Flavivirga eckloniae: one gene and its partner. Each later gene encodes a partner of the first gene's protein in a complex. Links are inferred from orthologs where the notes say so. Each region holds a gene or a part of one and is shown in the gene's direction. Other genes may lie near its edges.

Region 1 (10,523 bases):
ACGCTCAATGAGCTCTTAAAAAAGGAAACTTTTAAAAAGCAAGAAGGCAAATCGCTTATTTATGCCTCCATCCCAGGACCAAAACTTATAGAACAAGTGTTAAAATTAGGTATCGGAACAATAGTAAAAGCACCGGTTGGAGCCGAAGTAGACAATCGATTTGCACCACCTATTCTATTAGAAGGAACAATAAAGGCTATAAGAGAGGGCGATAAACATGCTGAAGTTGAGGTCGTGGTAGAAGTCGGTAACATTTCGGTTATTGTAACCAAAAAGCGTAAACCTTATCATTATGAACGCGATTTTACCCAATTAGGACTTAATCCTCGAGAGGCCGATATCGTGGTAGTAAAAATAGGCTATCTAGTGCCAGAGCTATATAATATGAGAGGAGATTGGGTTATGGCGTTAACACCGGGAGGCGTAGACCAAGATTTGTACAGACTAGGGTATAAGCGTATAAAACGACCGATGTTTCCATTGGATTCTAACATGATTGATGTTGATTTAAGTGTTAGATGGATTCCTACTTCTTCTAAATAAAAAGAGTTGTCAGATTATTACTAATAACGAGACAGATAAAGAAAATTGGCAAGGTTAGAAAATTAATTTATTAACAGTTGGTTTCCTAACCTTATAAAACGATATGGTATTTATAAGCCAGAAGTCTTTATGGTTAAGGATTGTTTAATATAAATTTAATTTTACGTTAACTATAAGTAATTAATAATCATAGGTTTCAATTTTAATTTACTTATTTCATTAACATTGTATATATTTGCCTCATAAAATAAATGGGATTATTTTTTGTGTACTTATACTTTTTTTAACAAAAATGGTAATTGACAGATTTTACTTAATTTTTAACTAAAAATTGCTTTTCATCGATAATATATTGCACTTTATGGGTGTTTTTTTATGAATATTAGTATGTTTTTTTTGCTAGCTCACTTTTTTTAATATTTTTGTGACCCATATGACTGAACAAAATAAAAGAATATTAGCCTCAACCTTATTCATGTTAATAAGTTTTGTTAGCATGGCACAAACAACGCCTCCGCCTCCGCCTAGTGGACCACCACCAGGACTTCCAATTGATGGTGGCGTACTATTAGGTATGGTATTCGCTTTATTTTATGGAATAAGAAAGTTAATGATTAAGAATAATCATTAATTTCGACTTACTTGTTTAGTTCTACTAGCTTGGCAACATACTTACCTAAAACATCAAATTCTAAATTTACAGTAGTACCCGCTTTAAAAGTATTAAAGTTTGTATGCTCATAAGTATAAGGTATAATAGCAACACTAAAAGTATCTTTTTTAGAATTTACAACCGTTAAACTTGTTCCGTTAACAGTTATAGAGCCTTTTTCAATGGTGATGTTATTAAGGGAAGAATCATAAGAAAAGGTAAATACCCAACTACCATTAGCTTCTTCAACATTTATGCAAGTGGCAGTTTGGTCTACATGGCCCTGTACAATGTGTCCGTCTAATCGGTCTCCCAATTTCATGGCACGCTCCAAGTTTACTTTGTCGTTAACCTTTAAAGTACTAAGGCTTGTTTTGTCCAACGTTTCCTTTATAGCTGTAACCGTATATTCGTCACCATTTATGCTTACAACAGTTAAACATACACCATTATGAGCAACACTTTGATCGATTTTTAATTCATCTGTAATATTGCTTTTAATAGATATGTGAAGATTATCCAACTCCTCTTTTAAATTAGAAACAACACCTATATCTTCAATAATTCCGGTAAACATACTTTTCTCTGTTTATTTGGTTAAATTTGTCAAGCCAAACAAAACTCGAAACGATCGTTATTATTTTGAATAATCTTTTAGTTCATATTAAGTAGAAAACCCAAGCATAACATTAGTTATTGTTATGTTTTGTGTTGAAATAAGAGCTAAAAGAAATAAATAATAAGTTGTTAAGGAGCTTATTTGGTAACAAGACCAAAATTACAAACAAAAGTTGTTATTTTAATGAAGAAAGCAGAAAATATAATACTAGGAATATCCATAGGAGATTTAAATGGTATTGGAGGAGAAATCGTTTTAAGAACATTCGAAGATGCAAGAATTTTAGATTTCTGCACACCCGTAATTTTTGCATCAGCAAAAGCTATGAATTTTTTCAAAACCCATTTCAATTCCGCTATTCATTTCCATAATATTAATAACATAAGTCAATTAGCATTAGGAAAAATTAATGTGCTAAATTGTTGGAATACCCCAGTTAAGATTGAATTTGGGAAAGAAGATCCTAAGATTGGCGAGTATGCTATAAAATCTTTGGAGTCAGCCACAAATGCATTAAAAAAGAATGAAATAGATGTTTTGGTAACTGCACCAATAAATAAGCATAACATTCAATCGGAAGACTTCAAATTCCCCGGGCATACAGACTATTTGGCACAAGAACTGGAAGGCGAAAGTTTAATGTTTATGGTAACCGAATCGTTAAGAGTAGGATTATTAACAGATCATGTACCTGTAAAGGATATTGTAGAGCATATTTCGGAAGATTTAATCGTAAAGAAAATTAATACGGTTTACGACTCACTTAAAAGGGACTTTAAAGTGGGTAAACCAAAAATTGCAGTTTTGGGAATTAATCCACATACTGGCGATAATGGCGTAATTGGTAGCGAAGATGATAATGTGTTGAGACCAACACTTAAAAAAATTAGAGAAGACGGGAAATTAGTTTTCGGGCCCTATGCGGCAGATAGTTTTTTCGGGTCTAGCAATTATAAAAATTTCGATGCTATAATAGCAACGTACCACGATCAAGGATTAATTCCTTTTAAAACATTGTCGTTCGGACAGGGTGTAAATTTCACGGCTGGGTTAAATAAAGTAAGAACTTCGCCAGACCATGGAACAGCATATGAAATAGCAGGAAAAGGGGAAGCAGATCCGAGTTCTTTTAAGGAAGCCGTTTTTACTGCTATGCATATATATAAGAACAGAATTGATTATGAAGAGCTTACCGCAAATCCATTGAAAAAAGCAAACAAATAGATATAAACAAAAAAATGTTTATAAGTAATGTTGCATAAATAAAAATTCATATATTTGCAGGCTCAAAATAGATGACAGAATGAAGCCATTGAAAGAGTTTACAATTGCATTTGTAGGGCTAAAAGAAGCGAAACATCTTTTTGAGTACAAAATTGAACAAGCGTTCTTTGAGCATTTTGAGTATGAAGAATTTAATGATGTAAACATTAAAGTAGATGTTGAGTTAAATAAAAAAACAACATTACTTGAATTACATTTTAAGGTTTCAGGATGGGTAAATGTTAATTGCGATTTAACAAACGAACCATATAATCAAACTATAGAGAACGAGTTTAATTTGGTGGTGAAATTTGGAGATGAGTATAATGACGAAGATATTGATATTCTTATAGTACCCCACGGAACATACGAAATTAGCATACAGCAATACATTTATGAATTAATTGTACTTGCCGTACCAACTAAAAGAGTACACCCTGGAGTTGAGGATGGAACCTTAGATTCAGACATACTTGAAAAATTAGAAGAATTAAGTCCAGAACTTAAAGAAGATAAAGAAAAAGAAGACAAGGAGGATATTGATCCTCGTTGGAATACATTAAAGAAACTATTAACGGATAAATAAATATAGAAAATGGCACATCCTAAAAGAAAAATCTCAAAAACAAGAAGAGATAAGAGAAGAACACATTACAAAGCAACTGCGCCACAGATTGCTACATGTCCAACTACAGGAGAAGCTCATCTATACCACAGAGCTCACTGGCACGAAGGAAAATTATATTATAGAGGTCAAGTTTTAATTGACAACTCAGAAGTAGAAAACGTAGCATAAATATTATGCATGCATATAACTAAACGCTCCCCTGTGAGCGTTTTTTTTTATAGCCTGTTTTTTATAAAGACAAAAACAATTTATTTGTGTGTTATTACACCAAAATTTAGTAGTTTTCACCAAAATTTTAAATGTTTTTGTCCAGTTTTAGTGATTTTTTGGTCGAATTAACTATAAAGTTATGAGTAAAATTTCAGCAGCAATTACAGCTGTCGGTGCTTATGTGCCAGAATATGTATTAACCAACCAAATTCTTGAGACTATGGTTGATACAAATGATGAATGGATTACCTCTCGTACAGGAATTAAAGAGCGTAGAATTCTTAAAGACGAAGGGAAAGGTACTTCTTATTTAGCTATTAAAGCTGCCCAAGACCTTATTGATAAAAAAGGTATTGATCCTAAAGATATAGAACTTATTATTGTTGCTACTGCAACTCCAGACATGAAAGCCGCTTCAACTGCTGCCTATACAGCAAGCAATATTGGAGCAGTTAATGCCTTTTCATTCGATATGGATGCGGCATGCTCGAGTTTTCTGTTCGGTATGTCGGTAGCCGCGAGTTATATTGAATCTGGTAGATACAAAAATGTTTTATTAATTGGAGCCGATAAAATGTCTTCAATTATAAATTATAAAGATAGAGCTACTTGTATTATTTTTGGAGACGGAGCAGGTGCTGTTCTGTTTGAACCAAATGAAGAGAACTTGGGACTTCAAGACGAGTACTTAAGAAGCGACGGGACAGGAAGAGAGTTTTTACAAGCTACTTATGGAGGGTCGTCATTTCCTCTAACACATGAATCTATGGACGAAGGTGGACAATATGCTTATCAGGAAGGAAGAACTGTGTTTAAAAATGCGGTATTTAATATGGCAGATGCTACTGTTAAAATTCTGGAACGAAATAATTTAAATAAAGACAACGTGTCTTGGTTGGCGGCACACCAAGCCAACAAGCGTATTATAGACGCTACAGCACAACGTATAGAATTAGAAGAAGAAAAGGTAATGATGAATATAGAGAAGTATGGAAATACGACTTCTGCTACATTACCACTGCTTTTAAACGATTACGAATCGAAACTTAAAAAAGGAGATAATATAATATTTGCCGCTTTTGGAGGCGGATTTAATTGGGGCTCTATTTATTTAAAATGGGCGTATAATTCAGTAAACTAACCATTAACTAATCAGCAAAATTATGGATATAAAAGAGATTCAAAACTTAATCAAGTTTGTTGCCAAGTCTGGTGCAAGTGAGGTTAAATTAGAGATGGATGATATTAAAATCACTATTAAAACAGGATCAGAGTCCGATACAACCATCGTGCACCAAGTTCCTGCAGCTCCCCTTCCTCAAGCAACTCCTGTGGCCGTTCCTCCGGTTGCTGCTACAGAGGCTACACCACAAGCAAGTGAACCTGCAGCTACAGACGATTCAAAATATATTACAATTAAATCCCCAATAATTGGGACTTTTTATAGAAAACCATCACCAGATAAACCATTATTTGTTGAGGTTGGACAAACCATTGCCGAAGGTGATGTACTATGTATCATTGAAGCAATGAAACTTTTCAACGAAATAGAATCTGAAGTTTCAGGAAAAATAGTAAAAATATTAGTTGATGATTCTTCACCAGTTGAATTCGATCAACCATTATTTTTAGTAGACCCATCATAACCTATTAAAAATTCCAATATACAAATCTCAAAGTCCAGTGTTTGGAATTTGGCGATTGGAATTTGTAATTTTTAATTCAACAAGTTATGTTCAAAAAAATATTGATAGCCAATAGAGGTGAGATAGCACTACGTGTTATTAGAACCTGTAAAGAGATGGGGGTTAAAACAGTAGCTGTTTATTCGACTGCAGACGAGGAAAGTTTGCACGTTAAATTTGCAGATGAAGCGGTTTGTATAGGACCACCATCAAGTAGTGAATCTTATTTAAAGATGTCTAACATTATAGCAGCAGCAGAAATTACTAATGCCGATGCTATACATCCTGGATATGGGTTTTTATCAGAAAATGCTAAATTTTCAAAAATCTGTGAAGAGCATGGAATAAAATTTATTGGTGCTTCGCCAGAGATGATCGATAGAATGGGAGACAAAGCGAATGCAAAAGCTACTATGAAAGCTGCAGGCGTACCATGTGTTCCAGGAAGTGATGGTATTATAGAATCGTTTGAAGCATGTGAAAAGATAGCTGTAGAAACTGGTTATCCGGTTATGCTAAAAGCATCTGCAGGTGGCGGAGGAAAAGGAATGCGTGCCGTATGGAAACCAGAAGATTTAAAAGATGCCTGGGATTCGGCCAGACAAGAAAGTAAAGCGGCATTTGGTAATGACGACATGTACATGGAAAAGCTTATTGAAGAGCCAAGACATATCGAAATTCAGGTTGTTGGAGATTCTAGAGGAAAAGCATGTCACTTATCAGAGAGAGACTGTTCAGTACAACGTCGTCACCAAAAACTAACAGAAGAGACACCATCTCCATTTATGACGAAAAAGCTTCGTAACGAAATGGGAGAGGCAGCTGTTAAAGCAGCAGAATATATTAAATATGAAGGTGCAGGAACGATAGAATTCCTTGTAGATAAGCACCGCAATTTCTATTTCATGGAAATGAACACACGTATTCAGGTTGAGCATCCTATAACCGAACAGGTGATAGATTTCGATTTAATACGTGAACAAATATTAGTAGCGGCAGGAGTGCCTATTTCTGGAAAGAATTATACACCTAAATTGCATTCTATAGAATGTCGTATAAATGCAGAGGATCCATTTAATGGGTTCCGACCATCACCAGGGATAATAACTACATTACACGCTCCAGGAGGGCATGGTGTGCGTTTAGATACTCATGTTTATGCAGGATATGCCATACCACCAAATTACGATTCTATGATTGCTAAGTTGATTACAACGGCGCAAACAAGAGAAGAAGCTATTAATAAAATGAAACGGGCATTAGATGAGTTTGTAATAGAAGGTATAAAAACAACTATTCCATTCCATAGGCAGCTTATGGATCATCCAGACTATTTAGCTGGTAATTACACCACTAAGTTTATGGAAGACTTTGTAATAGAAAAAGAAGTAGAAGAATAAATTATATATCAAACTCCGAAAGCAATTTCGGAGTTTTTTTTGCCTTTATTTTTTTAAATAAAAATGAAATGAGTTTATTCTTATTTGCCAGAAAGAGTTTTCTTTCCTGATTTGAAAGCTGTAACTTTGTAATATGGAGCTATCGTATTGGGAAATTAAAAGCTGGTTTACTCACATAGATTTTACTGTAGTAGGTAGCGGCATTGTTGGTTTGAGCTGTGCTTTATATTTAAAAGAACGTTTTCCTATAGCCAACATCCTGATATTGGAAAAAGGTATTTTACCTCAGGGAGCAAGTACTAAAAACGCAGGGTTTTCTTGTTTTGGTAGCATAAGTGAAATTCTTGATGACTTAAGTTCGCATACCGAAAAGGAGGTTTTTGAACTTGTGAAAAAACGTGTTGACGGTCTGCAATTATTACGTCAAACTTTAGGCGATAAAGCCATGAACTATGAAGAACTTGGAGGCTATGAGCTGTTCACTAAACAAGACGATTTATTTGAACAATGTCTTCCAAAAATAGAACACATTAATCATTTACTTTATCCTATTTTTAAAGATTCTGTATTTAGTATAACTCCAAATAGCTTCAAGTTTCAGAATGTAAAAAACCAATATATTTTCAATCAATTTGAAGGGCAAATTGATACAGGTAAAATGATGGAATCTTTAATGGGTCTTGTACTAAAAAAAGGAATAAAAATTCTCAATGGTATTACTGTTAAAAGCTTCTCAGAAAGCATTAATAAAGTAAAAGTAAGAACTAATCGGTTCGAGTTTTCTACGTCTAAATTATTAATAGCTACCAATGGTTTTGCGCTGAATTTATTGGATGAGGATGTAAAACCGGCTCGAGCACAGGTATTGATTACGAAACCCATTAAAAACCTTCATATAAAGGGTACTTTTCACTTAAATAGAGGGTACTACTACTTTAGGAATATTGATGATAGAATATTGCTGGGTGGAGGTAGACATCTGGATTTTGAAGGAGAAGAAACCACCGAGTTTAACCAAACAAGTTTAATACAAAACAAATTAGAAACGCTTTTAAAAACAGTTATTTTACCTGAAACTGACTTTGAAATCGATCATAGATGGAGTGGTATTATGGGATTAGGAAGTCGGAAAAAGGCTATAGTAAAACAAGTATCTAACAATGTGTTTTGTGGTGTTCGTTTGGGAGGTATGGGAGTTGCTATTGGTAGTTTGGTTGGCAAAGAATTGGCAGATTTAACAGAGGTTTAATAACAAAAAACTATTGGAAACCCAGATTCACAGTTAATACAAACTAACTATTATAACAAAAAATTTTATCGGAAGTAAGCAGGGTTTATTGCCCCATGAAGATGTATTTTTGAGGTATAATTTTACTTTAGGTTTTTGATTAAAACCAGAGCCATATTCATATTACTAGAAATTTAAAAATTAATATACGTTGAGCCCCACGCCCCTTAGAAAGAACGTTTTTCTTTATAAAAAGTATAGAGACAATATTATAATTTTCTTAATAGCTCTCTTTGCATCAAATACAGCCATAGGCCAGGAAATGATTAACTTTAAGGCCTTTGGTTATACGCCTAAGACTATTCCAGATTCGATTTATCATCAACTAAAACGAGAGGTCGATATAGATAAAAGACTGGATTTGATTTATAATATTGGAATTACCCATGCCCATGCAGGAACATCAGATTCTATTGTCTTTTATGCCAAAAGAATGGATTCTGTTATGTCCCATACGAAACAAAAATTAAGCAATTATAATTTGCACCAAATTAAGGCCAAAAGGCTTCAAGGTGATGGCATGTACATGAATGGGCTATATGAAAATGCGCTTAAAGCTTATATTGAAGGTATTTCTATAGTTAAAAACCCTTTAAAACACCCCGAAGTAGAATGGTTGAAAATAGGTTTAGGAAAAGTCTATATACAAAAAAAGAATTATAAAAAGGCGAAAGAACTATTTCATGAATGCTTGAAATCTGCTGAAAGTGAGATAATCGCTCAGGCAAATTATTGTTTAGGTGTTTTAAATTTTAGGCAAAACAATATTACTACTGCTGCTGTTTTTTTAGATAAAGCTCTGGCTCATTCGGGAAAGTCCCTAAAGCTAATTTTAAAAGTAGAATTATATAAAGGATTCATTGCATGGGAAGAAGAAAATAATGATGAAGCTTTCGACATTTTCGAGAGCATTATGGAGCGTAGTTTAGAGCATGACCATTATGACATTTATACAGAAGCAGTGCTGAGTTTTGGGAGAATTTATATTCAATTGGAGCGGTATGATGACGCTGAAATGATACTTACTATTGCGTATACTAATGCGATACAATGGAATCGACTAGAGCTTCAAAGAAGGGTTATTAATGGTTTAAGGCGTGTTTATTCTGTTAAAGGTGATTATAAAAATGCATATAACCTAATGACGCAATATTTGGGTATTTCCAATATGATTTTAAAAGAACAGAACAATATCGTTGTTAAAGATCTGGAGTACAAATACCAAACGTTACAGAAAGAAAAGGAGATATTCGAACTTAAAGAAATACAATTAGTTAAGCAAGCAGAAATTAATCGAGAGAAAACGATCAGACAAGCATTTTTATATGGTTTTTTAATTCTTTTAATACCTATTTTGGCATTGCTTTATGTGTACTATCAAAAATTACAGACTCAAAACCAATTAAACATAAACCAAAAAGAATTAAATAACCGTAAAATAGTATCTCTTTTAAATGAGCAGGAACTAAAACTGGCAAGAACTTCCTTGGATGCGCAACAAGAAGAAAGAACAAGGATAGCTCAGGAATTGCATGACAGTATTGGAGGTAATTTAGCCGGAATCAAATTACGAATGTCTAACAAGGGACGTTTAAATGAAGAAGAGCAAGGTATCATCCTTCAGGTAGATGAAACTTACAAGCTGGTTCGTAGTATTTCACATGATCTAACCCCAAGTAAATTTCATAAAAATGCATTTACTACACTTATTCGCGAATATGTTGAGAGTATAAAACAAATTGTAGATTTTTCAATTAATTTTTTGACACATCCCGAAGAAAAAATAGATAATTTGTCAGAAACTATTAAAGTGCAAATTTATCAGATTATTCAGGAGTTATTTACCAACACGATAAAACATGCTAATGCCAAAAATATTGACTTGCATCTTACTATTTATGAAAAGACATTTCAGCTATTGTTTGAAGATGATGGTAAAGGTTTTAATGTGGCGCAAATACAAGATGGTATAGGGCTTTCCAATATGAGAAATAGGGCAGCACAGCTTAAAGGTGAGCTTGTTATAGATAGTGCTATTAGTAGAGGAACAGTATTTACTATTGAAATCCCCTTGGAAGAAGATTTGTAACTGTTTTAGTTGGTAAATAATTAGTAGGTTTATTGCTGTTTTTAAGTAGAAGTCTTAAAAAGTAAGTTGTTTAAATTAATGAGACGTTTTTTTAAATTTATATTTAAGGTCATATTATGGTTCCTTATAGTATCTATAGGCTTTGT
Region 2 (10,635 bases), 1.5 Mb from region 1 along the record:
TACTTTCGGATTAAAGCAATCTACAGTTTCTTTACTACAAACCAAATCCTTAACACCAAACCAGTCACAAAGCCTAATAATCGTGCCTAAGTTTCCAGGGTCCCTAATGGCATCTAAAGCTATAATAAGACCATTTTGTGCAATTGGTTTTTCCTCCGGAATTTTAAAAATAGCCAGTGCCTTGTTAGGGGTTTTTAAAAAGCTTATACGTTTCAGTTCTGCCTCAGAAATTAAAATTTCACTTTTGGCATCAATATTGAAAGACTCTACCGTATATAATGCATGAAGCGCTAATTTAGATTGCAATAGTTCTTTTATTGTTTTAACACCTTCTACAACAAAAAAACCATGCTGTAGTCTATATTTTTTTTGCTTTAGACTTGTTATTAATTTTATATGGCTTTTAGAGAGCATGTAATCTAAATTAACGTAATATTTAATTTTATAAAGAAATGAAAAATACAGTGGTTTGGACTAAAATTATTTAAATATTTTTTTTCAGAAAAAACATCAAAAACCAGAATTCCAATTGAAAAATTTTAATAAATAATTGATGTTATATAGGTCCTTTGAAAAAAAATAAAAATAAACACTCGAAAAAATGTACTTTTGAGCCCATAATCAACAATATTTCTTTTAATTAAAGTCAACTTGTAAAACTTATAATTTGAATTGATTGAATATCATTTGAAAAGACGACTCTCAAAAATATTAATACTTGTACTGTTAATAGGGTACTTTTTATCTTGTGATAGCGTAAAAAGAGTTGCAGATAATGAACACTTACTTACCAATGCCAACGTTTTAGTAAATGAAAAAAAGGACAACACAGAAACCATAAATAATTTACTATACCAAAAGCCTAATAGAAAAATAGCAAGTATTCCGTTACGTTTGCACATCTATAACTTAGCACGTAATAATAGGGATTCGCTATTTGAAGTCTGGTTGGATAAAAATCCCAAGCGTAGGGCTCGATTAACCAAAAGACTATCTAAAAAACAATTAAACCAATTAAAAAACTCTGCCCTCGGGTTTAACAACTGGCTGCGAACCACAGGAGAACCTCCAGTAATTTTAGATGAAGTAAAAACAAAAAAAACTGTAAAACGACTTCAAGATTACTATATTAATCACGGTTGGTTTAATGTTAAAACCACTTACGATATTAAGCGAAATGAAAATAAGCGCGCTAGTATTAAATATCATGTAAAAACCGGAGTTCCCTTTATAATCGATTCTATTACAGAAAAAGTAAAATCACCCATTGTAGATTCTTTATACCAAAGAATAAAAAGAGAAGCCTTAATAAAATCGAACGAGCAGTACAAAACTGCTAATTTTGAGCAAGAACGAGATCGAATTTCTAACGAATTACGCAACTCTGGAGTATATCATTTCGATCAAGATTATATCACCTTCGAAATAGATACCGTTGGTACAAACAAGAAGGTTAATGTTGGCATTCAAATTCAAGACAGAGCCATTAGAACGCAAGATTCTATTAAACGAGAACCTTTTAAAATACTCAAAATTAAAGATGTTAATATCATCACAGATTACGCATTTGAAAAAAGAGGACAACCTTTCAAGGACTCAATAACCTATGAAGGCTATAAGCTTTATAGCTATGATAAAATACGCTATAAACCAGAAGCATTAACAGACGCTATATTTATAACACCCGGATCTGTTTTTAGAGATTTGGACAGAACTCGAACTTATAGACATATAAACGAATTACGGACCTTTAAATATCCAAATATTGAGTATATAGAAAATGCCGACAATACACTAACAGATACAATCAGGTTAACGCCTTTAAAAAAGTTCAGTTTAGGGTTTAGTGCCGATGCCTCGCAGAGTAATATCCAAACCGTTGGGTTTTCGTTAAACCCAAGTCTGTTAATTAGAAATATTTTTAGAGGAGCAGAAACACTGGAGGTTTCTGCAAGAGGATCTATTGGTGCTTCAAAAGATAAAAATAATATTGACGATCCGTTTTTCGATATTAACGAAATTGGTATAGACTTTAAACTAACCATACCCAGGTTATTTTTGCCTTTTAACACAGAACGAATAATTCCTAAATACATGTCGCCTGCAACACGTATTAGTTTATCTTCTACTGGGCAAACTAATATAGGGCTAGACAAACAAACCTTTACCGGAACTTTTAATTACAACTGGTATCCCAATGAAAAAGTAAGTAACAGACTCGATTTATTCAATGCACAATATGTTAGAAACCTTAATGTAAATAATTATTTTGGTATCTATCAGAATTCCTATAACACCTTAAATCAGGTTGCAAAAGATGTTAACTATATAGACTCGGATAGTGATTTAAATATTCCTGATGGTCAAACAGACGAGTTTTTAGAATACGCTTTAGCCCCCGAAACCCCGAGTGAGATTTCAAGTAGTCAATTAGCAACAATAAATAGCATTAACGAACGTAAGAACAGGTTAACAGAAAACAACTTGATTCTCTCATCAAGCTTTAGTTTTATTAACGACAAGCGTACTAACCTATTTGACGAAGACTTTTCAATTTTCCGTTTTAAACTAGAATCGGCAGGAAACCTACTTGCTAATGCTTCAAAACTCTTAGGGTTAAAAAAGGAAAGTAACGATAGGTATGAAATTTTTAATGTTGCCTATTCGCAATATCTAAAAACCGAATTAGATTATATAAAACACTGGGATTTAGGGAAAAAGAATGTACTGGCTATAAGAAGCTTTTTAGGCATTGCCATACCTTACGGAAACTCTACAAGTATACCTTTTTCTAAAAGTTTCTTTGCAGGAGGTCCAAACGACAATCGTGCCTGGACGGCGTATAGTTTAGGCCCTGGTAGCTCCAAAACCATTAATGAGTTTAATGAAGCAAACTTAAAAATAGCCTTAAGCGTAGAACAACGTTTTAATATATTCGAAAACTTAAATGGAGCCATCTTTGTTGATGCCGGAAATATATGGAATGTGCTGGATAATGTAGAAGATGAGAACGCCACGTTTACAGATTTCAATTCACTAGAAGATATTGCTATTGGTTCTGGTTTTGGTCTTCGCTACGACTTTAGCTTTTTTATATTCCGCTTCGATTTAGGGTTTAAAACCTATGATCCTTTTTATGGAGACAAAAACCGGTGGTTTAATGATTATAACTTCTCCAATGCCGTTTATAATATAGGTATAAACTATCCTTTTTAATGTCACAAGAACCCAATCTCCTAGTATTAAGTTCCATACAAAAACCTTTATTACATCTACCATAACCAACTTCCTTGTACTAGGCTTGTTTTCTATAGCAGAAAAAAGTAGTAATTCGATTACAGGTAATAAAAAATAAAAACTATAACGTTTTAGTGTTTTTTTAGTGTTTTCAAGTCATTAAATCACATTTATTTATTCAAAAAATGATTACTTTTGGCAACAATTATATACTAACTCAAAATTTAAAAAAAATGGGACATAATATAAAACCAGGAGTTGCTACAGGTCATGAAGTACAGGCAATTTTTAAACTTGCAAAAGAAAAAGGCTTTGCATTACCAGCTGTTAATGTAATAGGCTCAGATACAATTAATGGTGTATTAGAAACTGCTGCAGCTTTAAATGCTCCCGTAATTATACAATTCTCAAATGGAGGTGCTCAATTCAATGCCGGTAAAGGCTTAAGCAACGAAGGTCAAAAATCTGCTATCGCAGGGGCTATTGCAGGAGCAAAACATGTACATACTATGGCAGAAGCTTATGGTGTTCCTGTAATTTTACATACAGATCACTGTGCTAAAAAACTACTACCTTGGATAGACGGTTTATTGGATGCCAGCGAAAAACATTTTGAAGAAACTGGAAAATCACTTTTTAGTTCGCATATGATCGATCTTTCTGAAGAACCTATCGAAGAAAACATCGAAATATGTAAAACCTATTTAGAGCGTATGAGCAAAATGGGTATGACACTGGAAATTGAGCTTGGTATTACAGGAGGTGAAGAAGATGGTGTTGACAATACAGACGTAGACGATTCTAAATTATATACACAACCAGAAGAAGTTGCTTATGCATACGAAGAATTAAGTAAAGTAAGTGATCAATTTACTATTGCAGCTGCATTTGGTAATGTTCATGGTGTTTACAAACCTGGAAATGTAAAATTAACTCCAAAAATCTTAAAGAATTCTCAAGAATACATTTCTGAGAAATATGGTGTAGGAGAAAATCATATCGATTTTGTATTCCATGGTGGTTCTGGTTCATCTGTTGAAGAAATTCGCGAAGGTATCAGCTACGGTGTTATAAAAATGAATATCGATACCGATTTACAATATGCTTTCATGAGCGGTATTCGCGATTATATGGATGAAAAATCTGAGTATTTAAAATCACAGATAGGAAACCCTGACGGTGACGACGTACCAAATAAGAAATTCTATGATCCACGTGTATGGTTACGCTCTGGTGAAGTTTCTTTTATAGAACGTTTAAAAAAGGCCTTCGAAGATTTAAACAATGTAAATACGTTATAATTATAAGTAAATTTACTACAGTAATATAAAAAAAAGGCTCTGTAAAACGCAGAGTCTTTTTTATTTACGTTCTTATAATTCAAATAGTTATAAGTATTAAACTAAAAAAACATTAGGCTGTTACCTCTAAATTAAAAAAAGGTTTAATTTTGCGCTTAAGCTTTTGTTAATCATATCTAAGTAAAATTAGGGATACTTTAATAAATGCTACAAACAGTAATAATTTTATTTATAAATAAAATTATAAAAAGACAATTAATCCTTAACACGAATAACGTTTACTTAAGATTAAAAAAATCCAACAACCGTTAATCTAAAATCGTAAATCACTATGTCTTGGTTTAAAAGAAAAACAAAGGGAATTACCACAACAACCGAGGAGAAAAAAGACACCCCAAAGGGTCTTTGGTACAAATCTCCCACAGGTAAAGTTGTAGACGCAGAAGAATTAGAAAAAAATTTCTATGTAAGTCCAGAAGACGGATACCATGTACGCATAGGAAGTAAAGAATATTTCGAAATATTATTTGACGATAATAAATTTAAAGAACTAGACGCTAATTTAGAGTCTAAAGATCCACTTAAATTTGTTGACACAAAAAAGTATCCAGAGCGTTTAAAAGCAGCTCAGGACAAAACCAATTTAAAAGACGCCGTTCGTACAGCAGTAGGAAAATCTAAAGGAAAAGATTTAGTAGTGGCCTGTATGGATTTTGCTTTTATTGGTGGTTCTATGGGAAGTGTTGTAGGCGAAAAAATAGCCCGTGCAGCAGATTACGCATTAAAGAAAAAAATTCCTTTAATGGTTATATCCAAATCTGGAGGAGCAAGAATGATGGAAGCCGCATTGTCTTTAATGCAATTGGCTAAAACATCTGTAAAACTTGCACAGTTGGCAGAACAACAAATTCCATATATTTCTTTATGTACAGACCCTACTACAGGAGGTACCACCGCATCATTTGCCATGTTAGGCGATATTAACATTAGTGAGCCTGGTGCTTTAATTGGATTTGCTGGGCCTCGAATTGTAAGAGACACAACAGGAAAAGAATTACCAGAAGGTTTCCAAACAGCTGAGTTTTTGTTAGAACATGGTTTCTTAGATTTTATTACCGTAAGAAACGAGTTAAAAAATAAGGTAAATAAATATCTGGATTTAATTACAAATCAACCCTTAAGAGCTTAAAGCTAGAGGGCTGTATAAAACATAATGTCTGCTCGAGTACTTCGCTACTTGAGCAGACATCTTTAATTTATAAGCAGTTTTATACAACCTCGCTTCTTTTTAACAGATTCGCTTGCAAATCATTTTAAATTACTATATTTGCCGCTCGAAAGAGACACTTTCGGTTACATAACAATTATTTACAAAAATATTAGCATGTATTTAGATCAAAAAGAAAAAGAATCCATCTTTAAAAAGCATGGAAAAAATGCAAAAGACACTGGTTCTGCAGAAGGACAAATCGCATTGTTCACTTACAGAATCAATCACTTAACAGAACACTTAAAAAATAATCGTAAAGATTTTAACACAGAGCGTTCGTTAGTAAAATTAGTAGGTAAGCGTCGTGCTTTACTTGATTACTTAACTAAGAAAGATATCTTAAGATATCGTGCAATAGTAAAAGAATTAGGATTAAGAAAATAATGAAAAGAGGCTTAACAGCCTCTTTTTTGTTTTAGTATCACTATAAATAAAAGTGGTATAAAACAATATAACTCGAGCGTGAGAGTTTAAATTAACGCATTTTATGATTAAGCAGATCCTGTCTCACACTCTAGCAATCAAGAGGTCAGGGCACATAGTTTTTCATTGGTCACAACAACTACAACAACACAACGACCATTGTTTAATTAGAATTAAAAAAATTTATGATTCCACAAGTTTTTAAAGAGGTCATAGACCTAGGTGACGGTAGGGAAATTTCTATCGAAACCGGAAAATTAGCAAAACAAGCACATGGTAGCGTTGTTGTTCAATCTGGAAAATGTATGCTTTTGTGTACAGTTGTTTCCAATTATAAATCTTCGGATGTAGATTTCTTACCGTTAACGGTTGACTATAGAGAAAAATTTGCTGCAGCTGGACGATACCCTGGAGGTTTCTTTAAAAGAGAAGCAAGACCAAGTGATGGTGAGGTTTTAACCATGCGTTTGGTAGATCGTGTTTTACGCCCGTTATTCCCAAAAGATTATCACAGTGAAACACAAGTAATGATTCAGTTAATGTCTCATGACGAAGACGTTATGCCAGATGCTATGGCAGGACTAGCCGCTTCTGCTGCTATTCAATTGTCCGATTTCCCATTCGAATGTCCAATTTCTGAAGTAAGAGTTGGTCGTATTAATGGTGAATTCATCATCAATCCATCACTGGCTCAATTAGGAGAATCTGATCTCGATATGGTTATTGGAGCTTCAGCAGATTCAGTAATGATGGTAGAAGGTGAAATGGATGAGATTTCGGAAGAAGAAATGACCGAAGCTATCAAATTTGCACACGAAGCTATTAAAGTACAGTGTGAGGCTCAAGTTAAATTGGCAGAAGCTTTTGGTAAAAAAGAAACTCGCGAGTACGAACCAGAAAGAGAAGATGAAGCATTAGCTCAAAAAATTCATGACATGGCATACGATAAAGTATATGCTGTGGCAAAAGCAGGATCTTCTAAACATGAAAGAAGCGATGCATTTGAAGCTATTAAAGAAGAAATATTAGAAACTTTTACCGAAGAAGAATTAGAAGATTTCGGAGATTTAGTATCTAAATATTATAGAAAAGCAGAAAAAGAGGCTGTTCGCGACCTTACCTTAAATGAAGGGTTACGTTTAGACGGACGTAAAACCACAGATATCAGACCTATTTGGTGTGAGGTAGATTATTTACCATCAACTCACGGTTCTGCTATTTTTACACGTGGGGAAACTCAAGCATTAGCTACAGTTACTTTAGGAACTTCTAGAGAAGCTAACATGATAGATATGCCGTCATTCGAAGGCGAAGAGCGTTTCTATTTACACTATAACTTCCCTCCTTTCTCAACCGGTGAAGCAAGACCAATTAGAGGAACATCAAGACGTGAGGTAGGTCATGGTAATTTGGCTCAACGTGCTTTAAAAGGTATGGTTCCAGAAGACTGTCCATATACCGTTCGTGTAGTAAGTGAGGTGTTAGAATCTAACGGTTCGTCCTCAATGGCAACCGTATGTTCTGGTACTATGGCACTTATGGATGCTGGTGTTAAACTTAAAAAACCAGTTTCTGGTATCGCAATGGGACTAATCTCTGATGCCGAAACCGGAAAGTATGCTGTTTTATCAGATATCTTAGGAGATGAAGATCACTTAGGTGATATGGACTTTAAAGTTACCGGTACAGAAGATGGTATTACTGCATGTCAAATGGACATTAAAGTAAAAGGATTATCATACGAAATTCTTGTAAATGCATTAAAACAAGCCCGTGATGGCCGTTTACATATCTTAGGAAAATTAACAGATACCATAGCAGCTCCAAACGAGGATGTTAAATCTCATGCTCCTAAAATGGTAACACGTACGATTCCTAACGAGTTTATTGGAGCTCTAATTGGTCCTGGTGGAAAAGTAATTCAAGAATTACAAAAAGAAACCAATACCACTATTGTTATAAACGAAGACCCAGTTACTGAAGAAGGGATCGTTGAAATCTTAGGAACAGGACAAGAAGGTATCGATGCCGTTTTAGCAAAAATAGACTCATTAATGTTTAAGCCAGAAGTTGGTAGCGTTTATGAAGTAAAAGTTATTAAAATGCTTGATTTTGGTGCCGTAGTAGAATATATGGATGCTCCTGGAAATGAAGTATTATTGCACGTAAGCGAACTAGCTTGGGAACGTACAGAAAATGTATCTGATGTTGTTAACATGGGAGATGTTTTTGATGTGAAGTATTTTGGAATAGATTCCAGAACACGTAAAGAAAAAGTATCTCGTAAAGCTATTTTACCAAAACCGGAAGGTTATGTTGCAAGACCGCCTAGAGACAGCAATGGTCGTGATAACAGACGTAAAGATAATCGTGGACGCGACAATCGTAATAGAGACAATCGCAGAGACGATAGAAAACCAAAAGAAAATAATACAGAAGATTAATTCCTCAAATTTTATTTTGGAATATAAGCCCCAACCAATTTTAACTGGTTGGGGCTTCTTTTTTTTACCATATTCTTAAACAAGACTCTTACAACTTCCATATAACTATTTGATTATAAAAGTTATTATTTTCAAAAATATACAAGATGAATTTATCTTATGGTAATAAAAACGTTTAGCATATACATAATAGTCATTTTATGAGAAGCTCTACAGCATAAGAAGCAAAACTACCCTACTTGTAAAACACTAATAATCTTACCTTTATATTATTTTTACTATTTTTGTACCTCCCACCAGTATTTAAAAACCCTCGTTTAATGAAAAAAAAGCTATCGTTATTTTTCGTTGTGCATACCTTTTTATGGTTTCAAAATGTACAATCCCAAGATTTTTCAATCTCAAAAGATAGCGTTACAGAAATACTCACACAATCATTTTTCGAATCTACTCATAATGAATATGAAGCAGCCTTAAAACTGCAAAATTTTGCTTTAGAATGGGGTAAAAAGAAAGCAAACGATTCTATAATTGGAGAAGCCTATGATTGCATAGGTAGCACTTTTTATATGATGGAGAATTATGATAAAGCTGAACTTAATTACAAAAAGTCTAAAGAATTTTTACAAAAAGCCAATTATACATCATATATGGTATACCATTATAATAATATGGCGAGTTTATACTATCAATTAGAAAAATTTGAGGAATGCAAACAACAATTTCTATTATCAAGAAAAATTGCACTGGAAATTGAATCTACCGTCCATGCCCTTGGACCAACATACAACATTGCACTTTTATACTATAGAGAAAAAAAATATGATGAAGCTTTTCCTTTATTCCAAGAGGCCATAACATACTACCAATCTAATGCGGGGCAACAACCTAATATTTTAGAAGAATGTTATAATAATATTGCTGCTATATATAAAGAAAGAAAACAATATGAAAAAGCTTTAAAAACACTAACTATAGTTGATTCATTAGGTAAATCGAGGAATAATTATTCTGAATTAATTAAGGCTGAGAGGCTGAAATATAAGATTTATCAAATAAAGAATGATTATAAATTAAGTGATAAATCCCTTACAAAACAAATTGAATATCTAGAACTTTTTTCAAAAGAAAATGCTATAAAGCTTCAAAAAAAAACCAAGCTTGAGCAGCAGCTTATGGATCAAGAAAAAACAATAACATTAACTAAACAAATAAATAAGGCTCAAACAAACACCATAGTCCGCACTAAACTTTTTAGTATTATTCTATTTATATTATTTATTACCACCTCTATTATATCATACTTATTATCTAGAAGTAACCAAAAACGAAAAAAACTTAATAAAAAGCTTATTAAAAAAAATTCACAACTTATTAAAGTCAAGAAAAAAACAGAATATGCATCTAAACTAAAAACAAATTTTTTCTCTACGATTAGCCACGAATTAAGAACACCTTTATATGCCGTTACTGGCATTACTGATATCCTAATTGAAGAAAATCCTAAAACAGAACAAAAGCATTATCTAAAAACTTTAAAGTCCTCTGGTGAATATCTACTTGCTTTAATTAATAATGTACTACAAATCAATAAATTTGATTCGGACGAGATCGAAATAAACACCATAAGTTTTAATTTAAAAATTTTAGTAGGTAACATAAAAAATTCTTTAAAATATTTAAAAAAAGAAAATAATAATGTTATTGATATAGATATAAAAGATAACGTACCTCTCCTTCTAAAAGGAGACTCTCTAAAACTTAATCAAATTATTATCAATTTATTAAGTAACGCCTTAAAGTTTACACATAATGGAAATGTTATATTATCAATTAGATTAAAAGAAAAAATAGGCAATAAAGTAAAACTAAAATTTAGCGTAAAAGACAATGGTATAGGTATTTCTAAAAAATTACAGCATCGTATTTTTGATGATTTTTATCAAGAATCAATACTTTT

What was found.
Region 2: the proteins of accB (region 1) and accD are in contact, whole or in part, in a solved structure (PDB 8UXZ), measured with the Escherichia coli proteins. The link is inferred for Flavivirga eckloniae from one-to-one orthologs.

The regions. Positions count from the first base shown.
Region 1 is NZ_CP025791.1:3,095,354-3,105,876, forward strand. What follows is about bases 3,940-6,819. They hold accB (acetyl-CoA carboxylase biotin carboxyl carrier protein), read left to right. Parts: upstream 3,940-5,078; coding sequence 5,079-5,561; downstream 5,562-6,819. Other genes in these bases: C1H87_RS12780 (beta-ketoacyl-ACP synthase III), read left to right, coding at 4,055-5,056; accC (acetyl-CoA carboxylase biotin carboxylase subunit), read left to right, coding at 5,648-6,819. Also shown: C1H87_RS12750 (M81 family metallopeptidase), read left to right, coding at 1-543; C1H87_RS12755 (PID-CTERM protein-sorting domain-containing protein), read left to right, coding at 977-1,174; C1H87_RS12760 (riboflavin synthase), read right to left, coding at 1,182-1,772; 4-hydroxythreonine-4-phosphate dehydrogenase PdxA, read left to right, coding at 1,998-3,038; C1H87_RS12770 (YceD family protein), read left to right, coding at 3,118-3,663; rpmF (50S ribosomal protein L32), read left to right, coding at 3,673-3,873; more of accC, read left to right, coding at 6,820-7,000; C1H87_RS12795 (NAD(P)/FAD-dependent oxidoreductase), read left to right, coding at 7,134-8,249; C1H87_RS12800 (tetratricopeptide repeat-containing sensor histidine kinase), read left to right, coding at 8,440-10,377; mtgA (monofunctional biosynthetic peptidoglycan transglycosylase), read left to right, coding at 10,456-10,523. UniProt on the Escherichia coli protein: This protein is a component of the acetyl coenzyme A carboxylase complex; first, biotin carboxylase catalyzes the carboxylation of the carrier protein and then the transcarboxylase transfers the carboxyl group to form malonyl-CoA.
Region 2 is NZ_CP025791.1:1,641,414-1,652,048, forward strand. Bases 3,807-6,798 are described here. They hold accD (acetyl-CoA carboxylase, carboxyltransferase subunit beta), read left to right. Parts: upstream 3,807-4,869; coding sequence 4,870-5,727; downstream 5,728-6,798. Other genes in these bases: fbaA (class II fructose-bisphosphate aldolase), read left to right, coding at 3,807-4,538; rpsO (30S ribosomal protein S15), read left to right, coding at 5,923-6,192; C1H87_RS06950 (polyribonucleotide nucleotidyltransferase), read left to right, coding at 6,417-6,798. Also shown: C1H87_RS06925 (TrmH family RNA methyltransferase), read right to left, coding at 1-414; translocation and assembly module lipoprotein TamL, read left to right, coding at 688-3,216; more of fbaA, read left to right, coding at 3,471-3,806; more of C1H87_RS06950, read left to right, coding at 6,799-8,675; C1H87_RS06955 (tetratricopeptide repeat-containing hybrid sensor histidine kinase/response regulator), read left to right, coding at 8,996-10,635.